Regions from separate parts of the Streptomyces sp. Tu6071 genome, predicted to be linked through region 2. Evidence: riboswitches for the same ligand, from Rfam matches in the RefSeq annotation. Region 2 holds a riboswitch; the other holds the start of a gene.

Region 1 (4,606 bases), 3.4 Mb from region 2:
GCGGCGGCAGGGCGTCGGCTGCGGTGGGACGGGTCTGCGTCGCAGCGGAGTCCGCGCGGCGGAGGTATCCGCACGGACGCGGACACTTCCGCCACGCTGAAACTTCTTGCGTGCGGACTCTTCCGCCGCGCGGTCACCTCTCCCGCGCGGTCACCTCTCCCGCGCGGTCACCCCTCTCGCGCGGTCACCCCTCCCGCGCGGGCCGGCTCAGGGCTGCTGGCCGTGGTCCTGGAGCCACGGGAGCGGGTCGACCGCCGCGCCGCCCGCCGGGTGGACCTCCAAGTGGAGGTGAGGGCCTGTCACGTTGCCGGTCGCACCGACGCGACCGATGACCTCACCGGTCGTCACCTTCTGCCCCACGCTCACCGAGATCGAGGACTGGTGGCAGTACCACAGCTCCGTACCGTCGTCGAGAAGGAGCACGGTGCGGTAGCCGTACGCGCCGGACCAGCCCGCCTCCTGGACGGTCGCCGAGTGGATCGCCTTGAGCGGCGTGCCGGTCGGCGCGGCGAAGTCGAGCCCCGTGTGGTGCCCGGAGGACCACATCGAGCCACCGTCGCCGAAGTGCGAGGTGAGGGTGTAGGAGGCGACGGGGAGGGTGTAGCTGCGGGCGAGTTCCGCGAGGCGCTTCGCCTCCGCCTTCGCCTTCGCCTCGGCCTCCGCCCTGGCCTTCGCCGCCGCTTCCTTCTTCTCCTGCTCGTCCGCGGCCTTCTTCTGCGCCTGCGCGGCGTGGTCGGCGGCGGCCTGCGCCGCGACCGCCTCGGCCTGTTCGCGGGCCGTACGGTCCGCGCTGTCGGCCTGATTCTCGGCCTGCGCGAGGATGCGGGCGCGCAGCGCCTCGCCCGCGTCGGTGGCGCCCTGCTCGCGGTCGGTGTCGCTGAGCCCGGCGTTGGTGAGCGGCGCGGCGGCGGGGTTGGCGGCGAGCTGTTCGGGCGTGTCGCCCTTGGCGTCGGCGACGAGCGAGCCGATGCCGGGGAGCGACTCGGCGTCCGGCAGCACCTGCTTGAGCTGCCCGGTCACCTCCGTGACCTTCTCCGGCAGCGAGAGCTTCACCGGCGGCTTCTCCTGCGCCGAGGCGATACCGCCCGCGCCGACCGCAGCGAGCACCCCGACTCCGAGCACGGTCGAGCTGCGGGCGAGTCCGCCGCGCTGCTTGGCGACCCGGTGCCGGCCGCGCACGGACCCGAGCGATTCCTCTGTCGGGTTCCACTCGCCGCCCGCCTCGGGAGCACCGCTCCCGTACGCGCCGAATCCGACGGAGCCCGGGTAGACGTCCACCGGGGCGGCGTGACCCGCGGGGGGCGCGTACGCGGCGGGGGCGGCGTCGGTCCCGTACGGCAGGCGCGGGGCGGACCCGTACGACTGGGCGGAACCGTACGACTGCGCCGGGGCGGACCCGTAGGGCTGCGCGGGGACGGACCCGTACGACTGGGTGGGGACGGCGGACCCGTAGGGCGCGCCGGAGATGGGGGCCGGGGGCTGGGCCGGCAGCGAACCGCCGGGGGTGAGCATGCCGGTGGGGAAGGCGCTCGGGCCGGGGGCAGGCGGGTTGGACGCCACGAAGGCGACTCTCCTTTCCTTCCTTCTCGCCTACCGGGTTAGCTGACGGGTTCGGAGCAGGAAGGTCTCCTACGGGCACCCGTACGGGCACCCGATTCACCCCGGAAGAGTGGTTCCCCGGTTCCCTCGCGGGATTCGGCGCACGCGCGCGGAGCCGACGCTCTCGCCGACTGGGACGACCGCGCTGCGTTATCGAACGTTAATAGACCCGGAGGGGTGATTCCAAGCCGTTGCCGATGATCCTTTACGGCCACCACCAGCGGCTAAACGGACATGTGGCGAGTGATCCGGACGAGTTGACCGGGCAATCGTCCAGGCTGTGAATCTGATGGGGCGTCAATTGTTATCGAATGATTCACGCGGGGTCACGGGTCCCAGAGTTTCGGTCTCGGCGGCCGTACCGGTCCCTCCAGCCGCCCCGGCCGTCGCGCCGGTCGTGCCCTGGGCCGGGGCATCGGGGCGGCGGACGGCGAGCAGGGCCATGTCGTCCGTCGTGGCGCCGCCCGTGTACCGCAGGACCTCCTCGGTGATCGTGGTCAGCAGGGCACGCGGGTGCGGGAAGACGCGGCCGCTGAGGCGGGCGACGGGGTCGTAGAAGCGCCCGCGCGCGTCGCGGGCCTCGGAGAGGCCGTCGGTGTAGAGGAGGAGGGTCGCGCCGGGCGGGAAGTCGATGATCTCGGCGCGGTCGGGCCAGGCGCCGAGTTCGCCCATCCCGAGCGGGAGCGCGTGCTCGCCGGGGGTCAGGACGTGGAGGCGGCCGTCGCGTTCGAGGAGCAGCGGTTCGGTGTGGCCGCGGTTGACGAGGCGCAGTTCGGCGGCGCCGCGCGGGACCTCGGCGAGCACGGCGGTCGTGAAGCCCTCGAAGGCGTCGAGCGCGCGACGGCGCAGGCCCTCGCGGGCGAGGGCGCGTTCGAGGCGCTGGGCGACGCCCTCCACGGTCGGCTCCTGCTCGGCGGCCTCGCGAAACGCCCCGATGACGACCGAGACCGCCTCGACCGCGCCGAGCCCCTTGCCCCGCACGTCGCCGAGCACCATACGGACGCCGTACGGGGTGTCCTGCACGGCGTACAGGTCCCCGCCGATGAACGCGTCGGCCTCGGCGGCCTCGTACTGCGCGGCGACGTCGAGCCCGCCGATCCGCTCGGCGGGCACGGGCAGCACGGCGCGCTGCGCGACGGCGGCGACGTTCTGCACGGAGGCGAGGCGGCGGTCGCCGCGGCGGATGAGGGCGTTGATCAGCACGGCGAGCGCGGCGACGGTGAGCACGGTGCTCAGCTCGATGAGGAACGGCCCGGTGGGCAACCTTCCTCGGATGACCTGGAGCAGGATCTCCCCGACGACCGCGAGCCCCCCGACCCCCGCGGTGACCCGCGACGAGGCGAAGGGCGCGGCCACGAGCGGCGCCGCGGCGAAGAACGGCGCCCCGGTGAACGTCGCGGGCGCGAACAACCCGAGGACGAACCCGCAGACCACCAGCAGCAACGGCACCACCCGCACCAGCACCCGCACCGCCACCTCCCGCCGCGCCCACGCGGCCGCAAGCTGGGGGTGCGGCTGGGGCCGGTGCGGCGGCGGAGGCGGAACCGGCTTGTAGTCCTGACGGGGCGGGGTGTCCCACGTGGAGCCGCCGGAATCGCTGGAGCTGCCGGAATCGCCGGAACTGCCTGAGGAGGCGGAGGGGCTGAGGGAGGGGTCGGCGGAGGTGGAGGTGGAGGGGCTGCGGGAGGCGGCAGCCGCGGAGGCGTCGGAGGCGTCGGAGGATGGTGGGTTGCCGGAGGAGCCGGGGCGGGCGGCGGACGCGGGGACACCCGAGGACTCGGGGCCGCTCGCGGGCGCCGAGTCGGAGGAGGACTCCGGATTCGCGGAGGCACCGGAACCCTCGGAACCGGTACCGGCTCGGTGGTCCGATTCTGAGTCGTCAGCGGCCGAACCGCCCTGCCCCCCGAAGACCGGCCCGGAGCCGACAGGCCCGGAGCCGACCGGCCCAGGGCCGACCGACCCGGAGCCGATCAGCCCGGGGTCGGTGTGCGGGCGGCTCTCCTGCCCGGGGGTCGTGCGGGGGCCGCCCTCCGGCTCGGGGTCGAGCCCGTCGGGCCCCGCCTGTCCGGAGTTCTTTGGCGTAGAAGATACGGAGGGCGGCGAGCCGGGGGTGGGGTCTTCGGGGCGTGCGGAGTCGTTGTCCCCGCCCGGCCCCGTTCCTCGCTGCCCCAAGGCTCGCCTCCCGCCGGCCGTGCGCGCGCCCGCGCCCCTTGTACGTACGTACTTCTTCCAGGGTCGCGCCGGGAGAGCGGTGCCGCGAGTCGGGGACGGCCGGGCGGGGCTCCGCCACGGCATGACGAAGGCCCCGGCGCCTTGGGGGCGCCGGGGCCTTCGTACTGAGTAGCGGGGACAGGATTTGAACCTGCGACCTCTGGGTTATGAGCCCAGCGAGCTACCGAGCTGCTCCACCCCGCGTCGGTAAACCCAACTCTACACCCTTCCCGGAGTGCTCCGCGCCACCGTTGTTCACAGGGGCACGAGGGTGATGTCCGTGGCCTTCACGCTCGCCCAGACGGGCGTGCCCTCGTGGAGGGCGAGGTCGGCGGCGGCCTCGGGGGTGATCTCGGCGATGAGGGCGGGGCAGTCGGGGCCGGCGAGGAGGACGCGGAGGCGGCTGCCGAGAGCGGTGATCTCGGTGACGGTGCAGGCGTAGGTGTTGCGGGGGCTGCCGCTCGGGCGGCTCGGGTGGAGTGCGACGGACTCGGGGGCGATGACGGCGAGCCCAGGGGTGCCGGGAGGCGGGGCGGGAGCGTCGGCGGGGGGTGCGACGACGAGGTGGCCACCGCCCTCGGGGGCGAGCCCGTCCGGGGTGAGGGTGCCGGGCCAGGCGTTGCGGCCGAGCATGCGCGCGACCCAGGCGGACCGGGGACGGCGCGCGACCTCGGCGGGCGGCGCGTCCTGCACCGTACGGCCCCCGTCGAGCACGAGAACGCGGTCGGCGAGCGAGACCGCCTCGACGGGATCGTGGGTGACGAGCAGGCAGACGCCCCCGAAGCCGTTGAGGTGA
Region 2 (3,618 bases):
GCTGTCGGCGTAATCCGGGCGTCTCTGTTGCGCGAGCCCCTTCGGCTGACTCAGACTCACGTACGTTCTGTACAGAATTTACAGGACGTACAAATCGTACGGTCTGCCCGATCCGTGCGTCGTCCGCGTCCCAGGAGGCCCCGCCTTGCAGCCCACCGACCGGTCCCCTCTCGCTCGTCACGTGCTCCCCGAGTTCACCGAGCGCACCAGCTACGGCACACGCACTCTTGACCCGTACTCACGACTCCTGGAAGGTCGGATCGTGTTCCTCGGCACCCCGCTGGACGACACGGCGGCGGCGGACCTGGCGGTACAGCTCATGCACCTCGAATACGCGGACCCCGATCAGGACATCTCCCTCTACCTCAACTGCCCCGGCGGCGAGTTCACCGCGCTGACCGCCGTGTACGACACGATGCGGCACCTGTCGTGCGACGTCGCGACGTACTGCCTCGGGCAGGCCGTCTCCGTGGGCGCGGTCCTGCTCGCCGGCGGGGCGCCCGGCAAGCGCGCGGCGCTGCCCGGGGCGCGGATCGTGCTGCGGCAGCCGGAGCTGCCCGAGGGGATGCGGGGGCAGCCGAGCGATCTGGCCGTGTGGGCCGAGGAGTTGGCGCGCGAGCGGCGGACGACGGAGCGGCTGCTGGCCGCCGGCACGGGGCGGACGGAGGAGGAGGTGCGCGGCGACATGGAGCGCGACCTCGTCCTGACGGCGGAGGAAGCGGTGACGTACGGGATCGTCGACGCCCTCGCGGACCGCCGCGCGCCGCACTCCGGGCCCAGGTGAGCGCGTGGTGCCGCCCGAACTCCCGCCACTGTCCGCGCTGACCCGTGCCGAGGGTGAACTCGTCGACCACTACCTCGCCACCGCCGAGCTGCTGGGCCGGGTCAACCCCGCGCGCGGTGACGACACGTACGCGGCCCTGCGCGCCGCCCAGGCGCTCGTCGCCGAGGTGACGCGACTGCGGGACGCGCTGGCGCTGATGCACGCGCGCGGCGAGACCGCGCTGCACCGGGCCACGCTGGAGCGGGCCTTGCGCGTCCTGGACGGGGAACGCCGGGCGGGACGGGTCGCCGTGCCGCCGCCCGAGGAGGCCGGGGCGGGCGGCGAGAGCGGGGAAGAGGGCGGGCGGGGGCGCTGAAAGAGCCCGCGGGGGCGCGGGGAAGGCGCGTCAGCGCGGGCCGTTCGCGGTGCGCGCGCGGGGCGTGAAGTCCGCGCGGGACGGCGCATGACCCTTCTTAACCCTTCACATGCATGCGCTCCGCGACCCTTCGTGTCCGCTGCGCGACGCGCGGCGGCCGAACGGAGGACCCCCCAATGACGTACGCCTGAGTCGGCGTCACGTCGCCCGCGGTTGCCCTCGCGGTCCGCGTTCCGCCGCGCCCGCACAGCGTTTGCGCTGGTCGAGGGCTCGCCCCTCGCGACTGGAGTCCCGTCCGACCCCCTTTCGCCACCCGATCGCCATACGGGTGACTAACCTCACATAAGCCGGTTTTCATTCGGAATCCGGCGCTGTCGTGCGTCAAGATCGCTCCCGACGACAAGCCCCCGCCGCAGCGGCGGGGCGGTCCGGGCGGACGCCGAGTCCCGCCGCCGCCCGGACGCCAGGTCGACACGGAGTGGATCGGCGGGAGTGGAGGACCCGAGCACGGCGGGTCGGGCCCGGTAACGGGCGCCGGTCCTTGGGGTGAAGCCGCGTGAGCGGCCGGGCATCTTCGCCAGTCCGAACCCGACAGGTCACCCTTCACAGGCGGTTGACGAAGGGTTACGCATGCTGGTGCGCAATCGAGTTCCCGTCCTGCTCTCCCGGACCGGCGCGGTGTCGGTCCTCACCCTCGCCGCCGTGGGCGGCACCGTCCTCGTCCCCGGCGCCTCCGGGGAGGCCTCGGCCGCCGTCCGGATCTCCACGAAGGCCCTCAAGGTCGCGGCGTCCAAGAAGGGCGCCCCCTACCGCTGGGGCGCGAAGGGTCCGCATCGCTTCGACTGCTCGGGCCTGACGCTCTATTCGTTCAAGAAGGCGGGCAAGTCCCTGCCCCGCACCGCCCAGGCGCAGTACAACCGGACCCGGCACGTGTCGGCGGGCAAGCGCACCAAGGGCGACCTGGTGTTCTTCCGCTCCGGCGGCAGCATCTACCACGTCGGCATCTACGCCGGGAAGAACAAGATCTGGCACGCCCCGAAGACGGGAGACGTGGTCAAGCTCGAAAAGATCTGGTCGAAGCGGGTCTCGTACGGACGCGTGCGGTAGGCGTCGGGCGCGCGCGGGACCGTGCGTGTGTCGTGGGCTCGGGCTCGTGAGCACGGCGTTCGTGGGCTCGGGCTCGTGAGCGCGGGGGTCGCGGGCCCGGACTCGTGAGCGCGGCTCGTGAGCGCGGGCTCGTGGATGGGGCTCAGTCCTCCGGCACGACGCCCGCGCGCGCCGGTCGCCAGGGCAGGGCGACCAGGACGGTCTTGCCGCCCTGGGGCGTCGGCACCACGGACAGCCTGCCGCCGTTCTCCGCCGTGAGGAAGCGGATGATCGCGAGACCGCGCCCGTTGTCCTGCTGGACGGCGGCCGGGAGGCGGCGCGGCGGCCGGGGATGGGAGTCGGTGACCCCGACGCGCAGGAGTTCGTCCCGGTCGAGCGAGACGGTGACAGTGAAGAAGGGGGACCGCCCGTCCGTGTGCAGGACGGCGTTGGTGACGAGTTCGGAGACGATCAGGCGCACCGCGTCGGCCATGTCCGCCCGCGCGGGCAGTCCCCATTCCGCGAGGAGCGCGCAGACGAAGGCGCGCGCCTCGCGGACCGAGGCGGCGTCGCTCGGCAGCGTGGCGGAGGCTTCCTGATGATCGGCCATGACGACCTGCCCCTTTCCACCGGGCGCCCGAACGGCGCACCGGGTCGGTGGTTCGCGACAGCCTGCCACCAGCGAGGGGCGCCCTCCGAGGACTGTGCGCCACTGTCGCCCGAAGCGGTGAAGCCTGCTACGGCCGAGCGGATTCCGGGGTACGCGGCGCGCCGTCCCGCCTCGCGAAAACCGGGTGCCCGCGACGCGTGCCGCCTGCTTGGCTGCTCCCATGAGCACACCTGACGACCTGCGCATACGCCACGCCGAGCCCGCCGATGTCGCGCCCGTCCTCGCCTTCTGGCGCGAGGCGGCCGAGGGGACGAGCATCAGCGACGACACCGCGGGCGTCGGCCGCCTCCTCGACCGCGATCCCGAGGCGCTGCTCCTCGCCGAGCGTGACGGCACGCTCGTCGGCACGGTGATCGCGGGCTTCGACGGCTGGCGCTGCTCCGCCTACCGCCTCGCCGTCCACCCCGCGTACCGCCGCCAGGGCATCGCGACGGCGCTCCTCACCGCGATGGAGGACCGTTTCGCCGCGCTCGGCGGTCGCCGCGTGGACGCGATGGTCCTGGAGGAGAACACGCGCGCGCACGGCGCGTGGGGCGCGGCGGGGTACGTGCGGGAGGAGCGGTGGCGGCGCTGGGTGAAGCCGGTGTGACACGACCCGTCGCGACCCCGCCCCGGCTTTCCGCCGACGGCCGCCCCTTCCCCTTCGCTTTGCTCTTCCTTTACTCTTGCGTGACCGGTCCTTTTCGATCCGCGAATCGTGACCCTCCGCGAGCCCTCTCGCGG

The links. Region 2 has a riboswitch for cyclic di-AMP ahead of STTU_RS29530 (C40 family peptidase). Riboswitches for the same ligand answer to the same signal wherever they lie in the genome.
Region 1: it holds a riboswitch for cyclic di-AMP, as region 2 does, so the genes downstream of both, STTU_RS14705 (M23 family metallopeptidase) here and STTU_RS29530 (C40 family peptidase) in region 2, are expected to answer to the same signal.

The regions. Positions count from the first base shown of each region.
Region 1 is NZ_CM001165.1:3,581,429-3,586,034, forward strand. It holds gene STTU_RS14705 (M23 family metallopeptidase) at 208-1,560, opposite strand; cyclic di-AMP (ydaO/yuaA leader) riboswitch at 1,573-1,711, opposite strand; gene STTU_RS14710 (PP2C family protein-serine/threonine phosphatase) at 1,897-3,063, opposite strand; tRNA gene STTU_RS14720 (tRNA-Met) at 3,941-4,014, opposite strand; gene STTU_RS14725 (ABC transporter permease) at 4,066-4,606, opposite strand, start outside.
Region 2 is NZ_CM001165.1:6,943,718-6,947,335, reverse strand. It holds gene STTU_RS29540 (ClpP family protease) at 146-784, shown strand; gene STTU_RS29535 (hypothetical protein) at 789-1,139, shown strand; cyclic di-AMP (ydaO/yuaA leader) riboswitch at 1,591-1,766, shown strand; gene STTU_RS29530 (C40 family peptidase) at 1,770-2,246, shown strand; gene STTU_RS29525 (ATP-binding protein) at 2,389-2,835, opposite strand; gene STTU_RS29520 (GNAT family N-acetyltransferase) at 3,056-3,484, shown strand.